DNA from 3 places in the Azospirillum palustre genome. Region 1 is predicted to be linked to each of the others. Evidence: riboswitches for the same ligand, from Rfam matches in the RefSeq annotation. Region 1 holds a riboswitch; each other region holds the start of a gene.
What was found. Region 1 has a riboswitch for thiamine pyrophosphate ahead of CRT60_RS28655 (ABC transporter ATP-binding protein). Riboswitches for the same ligand answer to the same signal wherever they lie in the genome.

Region 1 (4,516 bases):
GACGGAAGGCACGGGCCAGCGGCAGGACCGCCGCCGCCATCACATGCTCCATCTCGCTGTCGTTGAAGCCCGGCGGGACCGGCAGGTTGCGGGCCATGCCGCCGGCGCGCTCCTCCGCCTTGCCGGTGTAGGGCCAGCGCCCATCCTCGTGGATCGACACGGTCAGCACCCGGTCGTCGTCGGCAAAGGCCTCCTCCACCCCGTCGCCATGATGGGCGTCGAGATCGACATAGAGGACCCGCTCCAGCCCATGGTCCAGCAATTCCAGGATGCCGAGAACCGGCGCGTTGAAATAGCAGAAGCCGCTGGCCCGGTCGCGCCGCGCATGATGCGTCCCGGCGGCCGGCGCATAGACAAGACCGGCCGGCCGGTCGCCGAGAATCCGGGCAGCCTGCAACGCCGATCCGCTGCTGTGGGCCGGCCGCCGGTACATCTCGGCGAAGACGGGATTTTCCAGCTTTCCCAGATTGTGGCGGGTTGCGGTCGCCTCGTCGACGCGCTGCTCGGCCTCCGCCCGCTTCAGCGCGGCGATGTAATCGGACGTGTGGAAGCGCGCCAGCTCGCGTTCGCTCGCCACATGGGTGTCGAGATAGACCTTGTCCGGCAGCCAGCCCATGGCACGGCTGAGGTCGATGGCGGTCGACACGCGCGGAATCGCCAGCGGATGCTTCGGCCCATAGGTGGAGCCGCGGTAGATTTCCCCGCCGATGAACAGCGGTGTGCGGAATGGTGTGGTCAGGACGGGCACTCCTCGATGCCCGTCAGAAACTAGGCGCCGCGGCGGTGCGGTCAAGCCGCCCGCTTCCGCATGCCGGAACCTGCATCCGGCAATGCTTGCGGTCACGGATCGTCCGCGCCTATAGTCGCCGCCTTCACTGGGGGGAGCCGATGGGCGGCTGAGAGGTCCTGTTGCGGGACGACCCCTGGAACCTGATCCGGTTCATGCCGGCGTAGGGATCAGTGATGCGGGATCGCACCCTCTCCATCTCCGCCAGTCCACGATGCATGCCCGCGTGCCTGCGATGACGCCGCTTTCGGTGACCATCTCCCGCGCACGGCTGACCTATGGCGGCACGCTGCTGTTCTCCGACCTGACTCTGGAGCTGCCGGCCGGGCGGACCACCTGCCTGCTGGGGCCGAGCGGCGTCGGCAAGACCACGCTCCTGCGTATCCTCGCCGGTCTGGCCGAGCCGGAGCCGCCGACCGAGGTGGTCACCGGCGACCGGCAGCCGCTGGCCGGCCGGATCGCCTACATGGCGCAGCAGGACCTGCTGCTGCCCTGGCTGACCGTTCTCGACAATGTGCTGCTCGGCGACCGGCTGCGCCACCGCCGTCCCGATCCGGCGCGGGTGGAGCAGGCCCGTGCGCTGCTGGACCGTGTCGGCTTGGCCGGGCGCGAGCGCGACCGTCCCGCCGCCCTGTCCGGCGGGCAGAAGCAGCGCGTGGCGCTGGCCCGTACCCTGATGGAGGACAAGCCGCTAGTCTTGATGGACGAGCCCTTCTCGGCGCTCGACGCCATCACCCGGCTGCGCTTGCAGGAAACGGCGGCGGAGACGCTGGCCGGCCGCACCGTCCTGATGGTCACCCATGACCCGCTGGAGGCGCTGCGCATCGGCGACCGCCTGCATGTGATGACCGGCCGGCCGGCCATTATGGGGCCGGCGCTGGAGCCCTCCGGCCCGGTGCCGCGCCGGGTCGACGATCCGGAACTGCTGGCGCATCAGGCCGAACTGTTGCGGAGGCTGGCGGAATGAAGGCGCTGCTGCGCGGCGCGATCACCCTGCTGGTGCTGGTCGCCGGCTGGCAGGCACTGGTCTGGACCACCGGTCTGCCGCGCTACCTTTTGCCCGGTCCGCTGGCGGTGGCGGACGCCATGCAGCGGCAGGCCCCTCTCTTGTTGAGCCATGGCCTGACCACGCTGGCTGAGATTCTGATCGGACTGGTGGCCGGCGTGGCGCTGGGCGGCGTCAGCGCTTTGCTGCTCGCGCGGTTCCGCACGGCGCGGCGCTGGCTGATGCCGCTGCTTCTGGTCAGCCAGGCCATCCCGGTCTTCGCGCTGGCGCCGCTGCTGGTGTTGTGGCTCGGCTATGGCATGGCGTCCAAGATCGCCATGGCGGTGCTGGTCATCTATTTCCCGGTGACGACCGCGCTGTTCGACGGGCTGCGGCGCACCGATCCCGGCTGGCTCGACCTTGCCCGCACCATGGGCGCCTCACCCGCCGCGATCCTGTGGAGCATCCGCCTGCCGGCCGCCCTGCCCGCCTTCTGGTCCGGCGTGCGGGTGGCCGCCGCGGTGGCGCCCATCGGGGCGGTGATCGGCGAATGGGTGGGGTCGTCCTCCGGTCTCGGCTACCTGATGCTGCACGCCAATGCCCGCATGCAGATCGACCTTCTGTTCGCCGCCGTGCTGGTGCTGGGGATGTTCGCGGTGACGCTGTACGCCGCCGTCGATGTGCTGGCCCGCCGTGCCCTGCCCTGGCAACCCGATACCCAACCTGCCGAAGACGCCAACCCTTGAAGGGGGGAGAGACACCCGATGAAGCATCTTTTCACCGCCGGCCTGATCGCTGCCGGCCTGATGACCTCGCTTCCAGCACTGGCCCAGGACAAGCTGTCCGTGATGCTGGACTGGTTCGTCAACCCGGACCACGCCCCGCTGGTGGTGGCGCAGGAGAAGGGCTTTTTCAAGGATGCCGGGCTTGAGGTCACGCTGACCGCCCCGGCCGACCCCAACGACCCGCCGAAGCTGGTGGCCGCCGGCGGCACCGACATCGCCGTCTCCTACCAGCCGCAGCTGATCCTGCAGGTGGCGGAGGAACTGCCGCTGGTCCGCATCGGCACGCTGGTGTCCACACCGCTGAACTCGGTCGTCGTGCTGCGCGACGGGCCGGTGAAGACGCTAAAGGATCTGAAGGGCCACAAGGTCGGCTACTCCATCGCCGGCTTCGAGGACGCGCTGCTGGGCGCCATGCTGGAGAAGCAGGGGCTGAGCCTGAAGGACGTCGAGCTGGTGAACGTCAACTTCTCCCTCTCGCCGTCGCTGCTGTCGGGCCAGGTCGATGCGGTGGTCGGCGCCTTCCGCAATTTCGAACTGAACCAGATGGAGATCGAGAAGCGCCCCGGCCGCGCCTTCTATCCGGAGGAAGAGGGCGTTCCGCCCTATGACGAGCTGATTCTGGTCGCCCGCAAGGACAAGGCGAACGATCCGCGCTTCAAGCGCTTCCTGGCGGCGGTGGAGCGGGCGACGCTCTACATCCTGAACCATCCGGAGGAGTCGCAGGCCGCCTTCGTCAAGGGCCGGCCCGAACTGAACGACGAGCTGAACCGCCGCGCCTGGGCCGACACGCTGCCGCGCTTCTCCCACAGCCCGGCCGCCCTGGATGCCGAGCGCTACACCCGCTTCGCCGAGTTCCTGAAGGCCCGCGGCCTGATCAAGGCGGTGGCGCCGGTCGAGCAGTATGCGGTGGTGGTGAAGTAACGGTCTCCCACGGTCCCTGCCATCCACCGACATTGCCATCGACCCCGGCGGAGCGTTACCTAGAGGGAAACCGCTCCGCCGGCTGATGGTGGACCGATCATAATGTTGGGAGACGCGAGGGCATGCCGATCAAGACCATCCTGCTGCATATGGCCAACGACGACGCCCACGCCAGCCGTCTGGCGGTGGCCGCAGCCCTGGCCAAGCGCTTCTCCGCCCATATCCAGGCGCTCTACATCGCCACCCCGGTGTCGATGCCGGCGGGCGCCACCGGCCGCGCCGCGTCCTATGGCTTCATGGCGGAGGCGACCGCAATCGCCCACGAGAATGCCGAGCGGATCGAGCAGGAGGTCCGCAAGTCGCTCGACGGGCTGCCCTACGACTGGACGGTCGAAGAGGGCGACCATGTCGATCTTCTGGCCGAGCGCGCCGCCTATGCCGACCTGATCGTCGTCGCGCAATCCGCGGCGGTGCGGGCGGGTGAGCGTGTGTCGCTGCACCATATCCCCGACCGTTTGCCGCTGGAGACCGCCACGCCGGTCCTGGTCCTGCCGCCGAAGCAGCCGGCTGCGGCGCCCATCGGCCGCCATGTGCTGATCGCCTGGAAGAACACGCGCGAATCCACGCGCGCGGTCCGTGCCGCCATGCCCTTCCTGGAGGCGGCGGAGTCCGTCACCGTGCTGACCGTGGAACCGCTCGGGCAACAGAGCAGGGAAGCCGCCACCCTGGTCGATTGGCTGCACCGCCACGGCATCGCCGCCCGTCCGCAGTCGGTCATCGCGTCAGGTGGCGAGGTCGGCGACATGATCCTGTCCTGCTGCACCGACCAGGGCGCCGACCTGCTGGTGATGGGCGCCTACGGCCATTCCCGCCTGCGCGAGCTGGTGCTGGGTGGGGCGACCCGTACGGTGCTGGACGGGCTGGCCTTGCCGGCTCTGCTGGCGCATTGAAGGGGCGCGGGAGGGCCGTCGCCCGCCCTCCTGCACCCGACACGCACTCAGCCAAACAGTTGTCCATGCAGCGCCTGCCAGCTTTCGC
Region 2 (4,516 bases), 840 kb from region 1:
TTCTTCACCCTGACCGGGTTGAAGGTGAACCTGACGCTGGACGATCCGGCGGAATGGAGCGTCTTCGCCCTCGCCAGCCTCGCCACCATCGCCGGCAAGATGGCCGGCACCACGCTGCCCGCCCGCTGGACCGGCGAAAGCTGGCCGGATGCGCTCCGGCTCGGCACGCTGATGCCGTGCAAGGGGCTGATGGAGGTCATCGTCCTGACCGTCCTGCTGGAGGCGGGCGTGCTGTCCGGCCCCTGTTTCTCGGCGATGGTGCTGATGGCGGTGGCGGTGACCGCGCTGACGCAGCCGATGACGCGGCTGGCCGGATTGTGGCGTCCGGCGGGCGGCGCGGCGGCCGCAGCCGCGGGAGGCCGTCACGGGGGTGTATGACCGTTAAATTGCCCCCTAGGCAACCGGCCGGCCTTTCCGTTAAAGAAGCCCGACACTCCACCCCGACAAAGGGCATCCTCCCGTGCAGACTCCCACCCGTGACGAGTGGCTCGCCAAGGCCCGTACCCTGTCCGAAGCGCTGCCCTACATGCGCCGTTACGCCGGGAGCACCTTCGTCATCAAGTACGGCGGCCACGCCATGGGCGACGCCAGCCTGGCGGAGCTGTTCGCGCGCGACATCGTCCTGCTGAAGCAGGTCGGCATCAACCCGGTGGTCGTCCATGGCGGCGGCCCGCAGATCGGCCAGATGCTGGAGCGGCTGAAGATCAAGTCCAGCTTCATCGACGGCCTGCGCGTCACCGACAAGGAGACGGTCGAGGTGGTCGAGATGGTGCTGGCCGGCTCCATCAACAAGCAGATCGTCGCCGCCATCAACAGCGCCGGCGGCCGTGCCGTCGGCCTGTCGGGCAAGGACAGCAACCTGATCACCGCCCGCCGTCTGGAACGCGTGCAGCGCGATCCAGACAGCAACATCGAGCGGGTGCTGGACCTCGGCTTCGTCGGCGAACCCTACAAGGTGAACCCGCAGATCCTGCACGCGCTCGCCCAGTCGGACATCATCCCGGTGATCGCGCCGGTCGGCTTCGACGTGAACGGCGACACCTACAACATCAACGCCGACACGGCGGCCGGCGCGGTCGCGGCGGCGGTGAAGGCGGCGCGCTTCTTCCTGTTGACCGATGTCGCCGGCGTGCTCGACAAGGAAAAGAAGCTGATCGAGAAGATGTCGCTGGAGGATGCCCACAAGGCCATCGCCGACGGCACCGCTTCGGGCGGCATGATCCCGAAGATCGAGACCTGCATCGGTGCGGTGGAGCAGGGCGTCGATGCCGCTGTTATCCTGGATGGCCGCGTGCCGCATGCGCTGCTGCTGGAGATCTTCACCGAAGGCGGCGCCGGCACCCTGATCGGCAAGGCCTGACACCACGGAAGGGGACCGCCAAGGGGGGCCCGATGAGCGATCTGCGCAAGGAGTTGCTTCGCCAGATGAAGGCCATCCGGGAGAGGATGGACCCGAAGCTGGTGGAGCGTGCCCGGCTGGCCGCCCTGGGCAAGGTCCCCTATGACAGCGACGCGGCGAAGGAGGCGGTCGGCCATTTTCTCGACGCCAAGCGGGATGGCGGCGCCTTCCGCCGCAAGCTGGAACAGGCGCTGAAGGCCGAGGGTGGGGCGCTCGACCTCGATGGGGAAAAGGCTCCGCCTCCGGCGAAACCGCGGCGCGGTGGCCGGGTGACCTAGACCGGGCCGCCCGAACCGCGCCCATGCAAGGAGCACAGCCTTGCTGCATGTCTTCGTCAATGACGGCGGTCTGCTGCGCTGGGACAGGGAGGCCGCGGACGAGTCGGTCCCGTTCCCCGAGTCCGCCGTGTGGCTGGACCTGATTAACCCGACGCCCGACGAGCTGGCGCGGGCGGAGGCGCTGATCGGCACCAACCTGCCCACCCGCGAGCAGATGGCGGAGATCGAGGAGTCGAGCCGTCTGCGCGTTGCCGGTGGTGCCTTGACCATGACCGTCACCGCCCTGGTCTGGGCCGACACCGACGAGCCGCGCATCGCCACTGTCAGCTTCGTGCTGGCCGGCCGGCGGCTGGTGACCATCCATGACATCGATCCGCAGGCGCTGCTGGCCTTCCGCCGCCGCGCCACCCATGGGCAGGTGTCCGCATCGCGCGGCGAACTGGTGCTGGCCGCGCTGGTGGATGGGATGATCGACCGCACCTCCGTCGTGCTGCGGCGGACCGGGGTGGAGATGGATGCGCTGAACCGCCGCTATTTCCGTGGGCGCAAGCTGCGCTCCCGCGGCGAGACGCTGGACGACGCGCAGACGCTGAAGCGCATCGGCCATGCCGGCCACCTGATCGGCAAGGCGCGGATCAGTCTGGCCAGCCTCACCCGGATGACCGACTTCCTGGCGCGCGGCGACGGGTGGAACGCCGGCAAGGCGACGCGGCGCTGGGCCAAGACCACGCTGCAGGATCTGCGCGGGCTGGACCAGTATGCCCGCTTCCTGTCCGGCAAGGTCGCCCTGGCGCTCGACACCGCGCTGGGCCAGATCAATGTCGAGCAGAACGAGATCGTCAAGATCGTGTCGGTGCTGACCGTCCTGCTCTATCCGCCGACCCTGGTCGCCAGCATCGGCGGCATGAACTTCACCGACATGCCCGGCAGCCAGTCGCCCTTCGGTTATGCCAGCGCCTTGGGGCTGATGCTGCTGTCGGCCTTGCTGCCGATGGTCTACGTGCGGTCGAAGCGCTGGATGTAGCGCAATTCCACAATATGGCAGGCGGATCGTCCGCAGCGCTTTCCTTTTGACACGACCGTCCGTCGGCGGCAGGATGGGCCGCATTCCAGGGGGGTCCCGACAGGGGGCTGAGATACCAACGGCCGGACGGCGCACTGCGCATGCCGGCAGCGTGGTGACCCTTCGAACCTGATCCGGGTCATACCGGCGAAGGGAGGGACCTCGTGACGGGCCGTATCTCGCCCCGTCCGGCCGTATCGGCCCCGCCATGCCGGGGAAGCCATTCCGAAAACGGCCCGCACGAAGATACCGCACCTCCGTCCGCAGTCCCGGGTTTGTCCGCCCAACTCCGACGGAGAAACCCAATGCCTAAGGACTTCAACGAGAACGCCATCCGCATTTCGACCGGCCCGCTGCCGTCGTCGCGGAAAATCCATGTGCCCGGCACGCGCTTTCCCGACCTGCGCGTCGCCCTGCGCGAGATCGCGCTGTCGGGCGGCGAGCCGCCGCTGACCGTCTATGACGCCTCCGGTCCCTACACCGACGGAGAGGTCACCATCGATGTGCGGGCCGGCCTGTCCAAGCACCGCCGCGACTGGATCCTGGCACGCGGCGATGTCGAGACCACCGACAGCGGCGTGCTGCGCGCCAAGGGCGGCGGCGCGGTGACCCAGATGGCCTACGCCCGCGCCGGCATCGTCACCGCGGAGATGGACTACATCGCCGTCCGCGAGAATCTCGGCCGTGCGGCGGCGCTTGAGGCTGCCAGTGGATCGGGGCGCGACGGCGAGGATTTCGGCGCCGAGATCCCCGACTTCATCACCCCGGAATTCGTCCGTGACGAGGTGGCGCGCGGGCGGGCGATCATCCCGTCCAACGTCAACCACCCCGAGTCGGAGCCGATGATCATCGGCCGCAACTTCCTGACCAAGATCAACGCCAACATCGGCAACTCCGCCGTGACATCCTCCATCGAGGAGGAGGTGGAGAAGATGGTCTGGTCGATCCGCTGGGGCGCCGACACCGTGATGGACCTGTCCACCGGCGCCGACATCCACCAGACCCGCGAATGGATCCTGCGCAACTCTCCGGTTCCGATCGGCACCGTGCCGATCTATCAGGCTTTGGAGAAGGTGAATGGCAAGGCCGAGGATCTGACCTGGGAGCTGTTCCGCGACACGCTGATCGAGCAGGCGGAGCAGGGCGTCGATTACTTCACCATCCATGCCGGCCTGCGGCTGGCCCACATCCCGCTGACGGCCAAGCGGGTGACCGGCATCGTCTCGCGCGGCGGCTCGATCATCGCCAAATGGTGCCTGGCGCATCACCGCGAGAATTTCCTCTACGACCATTTCGCCGACATCGTCGAGATCTGCCGGTCCTATGACGTGGCGCTGTCGATGGGCGACGGCTTGCGGCCGGGCAGCCAGGCCGACGCCAACGACGCCGCGCAGTTCGCCGAGCTGGAGACGCTGGGCGAGCTGACGAAGATCGCCTGGGCGCGCGACGTGCAGGTGATGATCGAAGGGCCGGGCCATGTGCCGATGCACAAGATCAAGCACAATGTCGAGAAGCAGCTGGCGCTGTGCGGCGAGGCGCCCTTCTACACGCTGGGGCCGTTGGTGACCGATATCGCGCCGGGGTACGACCACATCACCAGCGCCATCGGTGCGGCGATGATCGGCTGGTTCGGCACGGCGATGCTCTGCTACGTCACGCCGAAGGAGCATCTCGGCCTGCCCGACCGCGACGACGTGAAGGCCGGCGTCATCGCCTACAAGATTGCCGCCCACGCCGCCGACCTCGCCAAGGGCCATCCGGCTGCGCGGCTGCGCG
Region 3 (4,516 bases), 920 kb from region 1:
CTCACCGGCTGCGCCCATCTCTTTGGGGGCGAGCCGGCGCTGGCCGCCGACCTGACCGGCCGGCTGCGCGCCGCCGGCTTCGCCGCCCGTGCCGCCATTGCCGACACCCCGGCCGCCGCCTGGGGGCTGGTGCGGTTCGGCAGTCCGGAGCAGCGGCGTCGCGAGTCGTTGGATGACCTGCCGCTCGCCGCCCTGCGGCTGCCGGCGGAGACGGTGGAGGGATTGCACGCGCTGGGCCTGCGCCGGATCGGCGATTTGCATGCCATGCCGCGGGCGGGGCTGGCGGCGCGGTTCGGGGCCGGGTTGATGCAACGGTACGATCAGGCCTTCGGCCGGCTGGACGAGCCGATCTCCCCGCGCCGGCCAGTGCCGGACCATCGCGAGCGTCTGACCTTCGCCGAACCGATCGCCACGCCCGAATCGATTGCCGGGGCGCTGCGCCATCTGCTGGGGAGGCTGTGCAAGGGGCTGGAGGCGACGGGGCAGGGGGCGCGCCGGCTGCGTCTGGATGCCCATCGCACCGACCAGCGGGTGGACGATGACCCGCAGAGCCTGACGCTCGGCACCAGCCGCCCGGTGCGCGACCCGGCGGCGCTTGCCCGGCTGTTCGCCCCGCTGCTCGAACGCATCGAACTTGGGCCGGGGGCGGGGCTGGAAACCCTGGTGCTGTCGGCGACCGAGACGGGACCGCTGTCCGCCGTCCAGACCGCAATCGACGGGGAGGAGGCCGGCGACCAGGGGAATGACGACCAGCTGGCCGAACTGGTCGACCGGCTGACGCTGCGGCTGGGGGAACGGGCGGTGCTGCGGCTGGTGCCGCGGGAAAGCTGGCTGCCGGAGCGCTGCGTGGCGCCGCATCCGCCGATGGAGCGCCTGCCGCCGCCGAAGCCCTGGCCAGCCGGGCAGCCGCGCCCCCTGCGCCTGCTGACCCCGCCCGAGCCGGTTGAGGCCACCGCCCCGCTGCCCGACGACCCGCCGCTGCTGTTCGTCTGGCGCGGCGTGCCCCATCCCGTGCGGCGGGCCGAAGGGCCGGAGCGGATCGAATGCGAATGGTGGCGTGGGCAAGGGTCGCTGGGACTGGCGCTGCGCGACTACTACCGGGTCGAGGATGACGGCGGCCGGCGGTTCTGGCTGTTCCGCGCCGGCCTGTATCGCCCTGACGAGACCCCGCGCTGGTTCCTGCACGGGTTTTTGGCGTGAGGTGTCGGGCCCCCGCCCGCTCACCCGGCCCGGTCGAGCTGCTTCAGGAAGGCGATGTAGCGGTTGATGTCCTCCATGCGGCGGGCATGGTCGTTCATGTCCGAGAGGCGGCCTTCGATGGCCTTCTGGGCGCCCTCCACCTCGTCGATCACCGCATGGATGTCGGTCTGCAACTCCTGCGAGGCGGTGGCGGCCTCGTCCATGCGGGTGCTGGTGTCGTCGAGCTGGCCGCCGACGGAGCGGACGGAGGTCACCACCTGGTCGATGGCCCGGCGGGTGTCGGCCAGCGTCTGCTTGGTGTCGTTGGCCAGCTTGCGCACCTCCGCCGCCACCACGGCGAAACCCTTTCCGGCCTCTCCGGCGCGGGCGGCCTCGATGGTGGCGTTGAGCGCCAGCAGGTTGGTCTGGCTGGCGATGCCGTCGATCACCGCCAGCACCTTCTCGATGCTCTTCACCACGGTGGACAGCTGGTTGAATTCGCGGACCAGAGCCTCCTTGCGGTCGGCGTGGCCGTCGAACAGGGTGGCGTGGCGGTTCAGCGTCGCCTCGATCGCCGACATCGAGCCGCCGATGCGCGCGGCATAGCTGGCGGTCTCCTGCACGCCGCCGGTCAGCGTCACCAGCGCGTCGAGATAGCTGTGCATCCGCTCGATCACGCTGTTGCGGATGCGGCTCAGCAGCTCCAGCCGGTTGTAGCGGGTGGCGATGAAATAGCTCTGGAACCGGGCGTAATGCACCGGGAAGCGGTCGACCATGTCGTCGGAGAAGGCGGCGCCGGGCGGCACCTCGAAGAACATCAGCGCCGACAGGGTCTGGTTGATGTTGATGCCCAGCAGCTCGCCGAAGGTGGAGAAGCCGGCGGCGGCCAGCCCGTCGAAGGCATGGACCCGCGACAGCTGGTCGGGATTGTTCAGCCGGCGCAGGATGCAGTCGTTCAGGATGGCGCCGACCGGTTGCGGCTTGTTGCGCAGATAGGCCGAGAGGTCGTCCTCCGTCTGGCGGACGAAATCGGTCGCCTCGACAAGGCACAGCGAATCGCCGGGATTGACGTCGCAGTAGAAGGCGACCTCCCCCTTTTCGAAATCGAAGCCGGAGATGGAGCGGACGAACAGCTCTCCCTCCATCTCGATGGCGAAGGTGTTCTTCGCCAGCTTGCCCGGCAGGTCCTGCGGCTTGCAGCGCAGGGATTTGGCGAGCGCGTCGATGAAGCCGACGACCTCGAAGCCGTCGCGGTCGATCACGCTGCGCACGATGCGGCGCATCGGGTCGGCGTCGACCACGGCGAAGCGGGTCTGGGTCGGCCGGAAATTCTGCGACTTGAAGATGCCGTAGCGGATGCCGGGCGCCATCTTCAGGAAGATCGTCACCGCCGCGTTCTCCAGCACGCGCTGGCCGTCGAACAGATGGGTGTTGCGGAAGTCGAGCTTGCCGCCGGCCGAGCCGCCGATGAACAGGCAGGGGAAATGGCCGGAGCGGTAGACCGCCTCCATGAACCAGCTTTCGCTGGCCGACAGCCCGTCGATGAAGGTCAGCGCCACCGTGTCGTGGCTGTCGACCGGGAAGGGGACGCGGATGCGGTCGAGCTCGCCGCGGATCGCCTCCACCCGGGCCGGCACGTCGCGGGTCGGGCGGCCGCCGCGCAGGTCGTCGCAATGCAGCGGGACCGACTGGATGCTGACCCCGGCGAGCAGGCGCGGGCTGAAGGATTGCAGCACCACGCTGTCCCAGCGGTCGCCGGCCTTGCGGTAGAGCGGCTGGCCCTCGGCCGCGCACAGCTCGCCCGCGGTGGAGACCAGCACCAGCTGGGTCGCCGCCGGCAGGGCGGAGCGGACCGCCCGCGCGGTGGCGGCGAAATCGACATGCGGCGACACGAAACCGACGACCAGCGCCGGTGCCCCGTCGGCGAAAGTCAGACCCTCCAGCGCCGCGGCGCCGATCTGCCCTGCCGGCAGGCACAGGCTGCGGATCGGCTGTTCCGCCGGTCCGGCGGCATGCGCTGCCGGTTCGGACCTGCCGGCAGGAGCGCCGACCGGGCTGCCGGGGACGGGGGAGGTCGGGGAGTCCGAGCGGAAGAAAGACAGCATGCTGGCGAATCCTCGGTCGTCTTTGTCGTTCATCCCGCGCACCGGCTGCGCCCGTTTTCCGCTGTGAGTGCCCGGGTATGGCTCATTTTGCCGACACTTTAGCTGCCGATCGGTAGCGCTTCCTGTCGGGGGGACTCCGTATCCGGCTGCGGCCTGTCGCCGCATCCATCGGCAGGTTGGGGCCGGGCGGCGGTCGATTCCGCTTGTGGGGCCAGCGGAACATTGGCATAAGGCAATCCATAGGCCTGGGGTGCCGTGCGGTGGTCGCGCGGCTGAGAACACACCCATCGAACCTGTCTGGGTAATTCCAGCGAAGGGAGCCGCCGCATGATCCATGCGCCAGAACCGCATCCATATTCCGTTTCCGCGCCGGGACTCCGCCCGTCCGCCACCCGTCCTTCCGTTGCCATCGTCGGCGCCGGCTGCATCGGCCTCGCCATCGCCTGGAGGCTGGCGTCGGCCGGCTGCCGCGTCGACGTTTTCGAGCGGGGGGAGGCCGGGCGCGGCGCCACCTATGCCGCCGGCGGCATGCTGGCCGCCTGTGTCGAAACCGAGCCGGGCGAGGAGGGGCTGCTGCCGCTGACCCGCGCGTCGCAGGCCCTGTGGCCGGACTTCGCCCGCGATCTCGAAGCGGCGAGCGGCATCGCCGTCGATCTGCGCCGCGAAGGCACCATGGTCATCGCGCTGACCGCCGACGATGCCGCGAAGGTCCGCTTCCTGCACGGGTTCCAGCGCGATCTGGGATTGCCGGTGGAGTGGCTGGGCGGGGCCGAGGTGCGGCGGCGCGAACCCTTCCTGCAACCGGGTGTCGCCGGTGCCCTGTTTTGTGCCGGCGACCATCAGGTCGACAACCGCAAGGTCGCAGCCGCCCTGCGCCGCGCCGCCGAACTCGCTGGCGCCCATCTGCATGAGCGGTGCGGCGAGGTTGCGCTGGCGGTGGAGGGCGGGCGCGCCGTCGGTGTGCGGGTGGCCGAGACGCTGCACCGGGCCGACCAAGTGGTGCTGGCCGCCGGGGCGTGGTCGGCCGGGGTGCCTGGGCTGCCGCCCGCCGCCCGGCCGCCGGTGCGTCCGGTGAAGGGGCAGATGGTCTGCCTGCGCATGGATCCCCGTCTGCCGCTGCTGCGCCATGTGGTGTGGACGCCCGGCACCTACCTGATCCCGCGGCTGGACGGCCGGCTGCTGATCGGCGCCACGACGGAGGAGCGCGGCTTCGACGACCGTCTGACCGCCGG

Region 2: linked by a shared signal. The riboswitch ahead of thiC (phosphomethylpyrimidine synthase ThiC) and the one ahead of CRT60_RS28655 (ABC transporter ATP-binding protein) in region 1 are both predicted to bind thiamine pyrophosphate.
Region 3: linked by a shared signal. The riboswitch ahead of thiO (glycine oxidase ThiO) and the one ahead of CRT60_RS28655 (ABC transporter ATP-binding protein) in region 1 are both predicted to bind thiamine pyrophosphate.

What each region holds. Positions count from the first base shown of each region.
Region 1 is NZ_PDKW01000043.1:1,345,493-1,350,008, forward strand. Features, by position in the region: gene CRT60_RS28650 (acetoin utilization protein AcuC) at 1-748, opposite strand, end outside; TPP riboswitch at 869-975, shown strand; gene CRT60_RS28655 (ABC transporter ATP-binding protein) at 1,023-1,754, shown strand; gene CRT60_RS28660 (ABC transporter permease) at 1,751-2,518, shown strand; gene CRT60_RS28665 (ABC transporter substrate-binding protein) at 2,537-3,478, shown strand; gene CRT60_RS28670 (universal stress protein) at 3,601-4,428, shown strand; gene CRT60_RS28675 (inositol monophosphatase family protein) at 4,476-4,516, opposite strand, start outside.
Region 2 is NZ_PDKW01000043.1:2,189,731-2,194,246, reverse strand. Features, by position in the region: gene CRT60_RS32650 (cation:proton antiporter domain-containing protein) at 1-378, shown strand, start outside; gene argB (acetylglutamate kinase) at 461-1,360, shown strand; gene CRT60_RS32640 (hypothetical protein) at 1,393-1,677, shown strand; gene CRT60_RS32635 (magnesium transporter CorA family protein) at 1,718-2,701, shown strand; TPP riboswitch at 2,779-2,913, shown strand; gene thiC (phosphomethylpyrimidine synthase ThiC) at 3,046-4,516, shown strand, end outside.
Region 3 is NZ_PDKW01000043.1:2,260,925-2,265,440, reverse strand. Features, by position in the region: gene CRT60_RS32995 (Y-family DNA polymerase) at 1-1,200, shown strand, start outside; partial or broken gene CRT60_RS37855 (methyl-accepting chemotaxis protein) at 1,221-1,652, opposite strand; partial or broken gene CRT60_RS37850 (FIST signal transduction protein) at 2,046-3,284, opposite strand; TPP riboswitch at 3,521-3,620, shown strand; gene thiO (glycine oxidase ThiO) at 3,612-4,516, shown strand, end outside.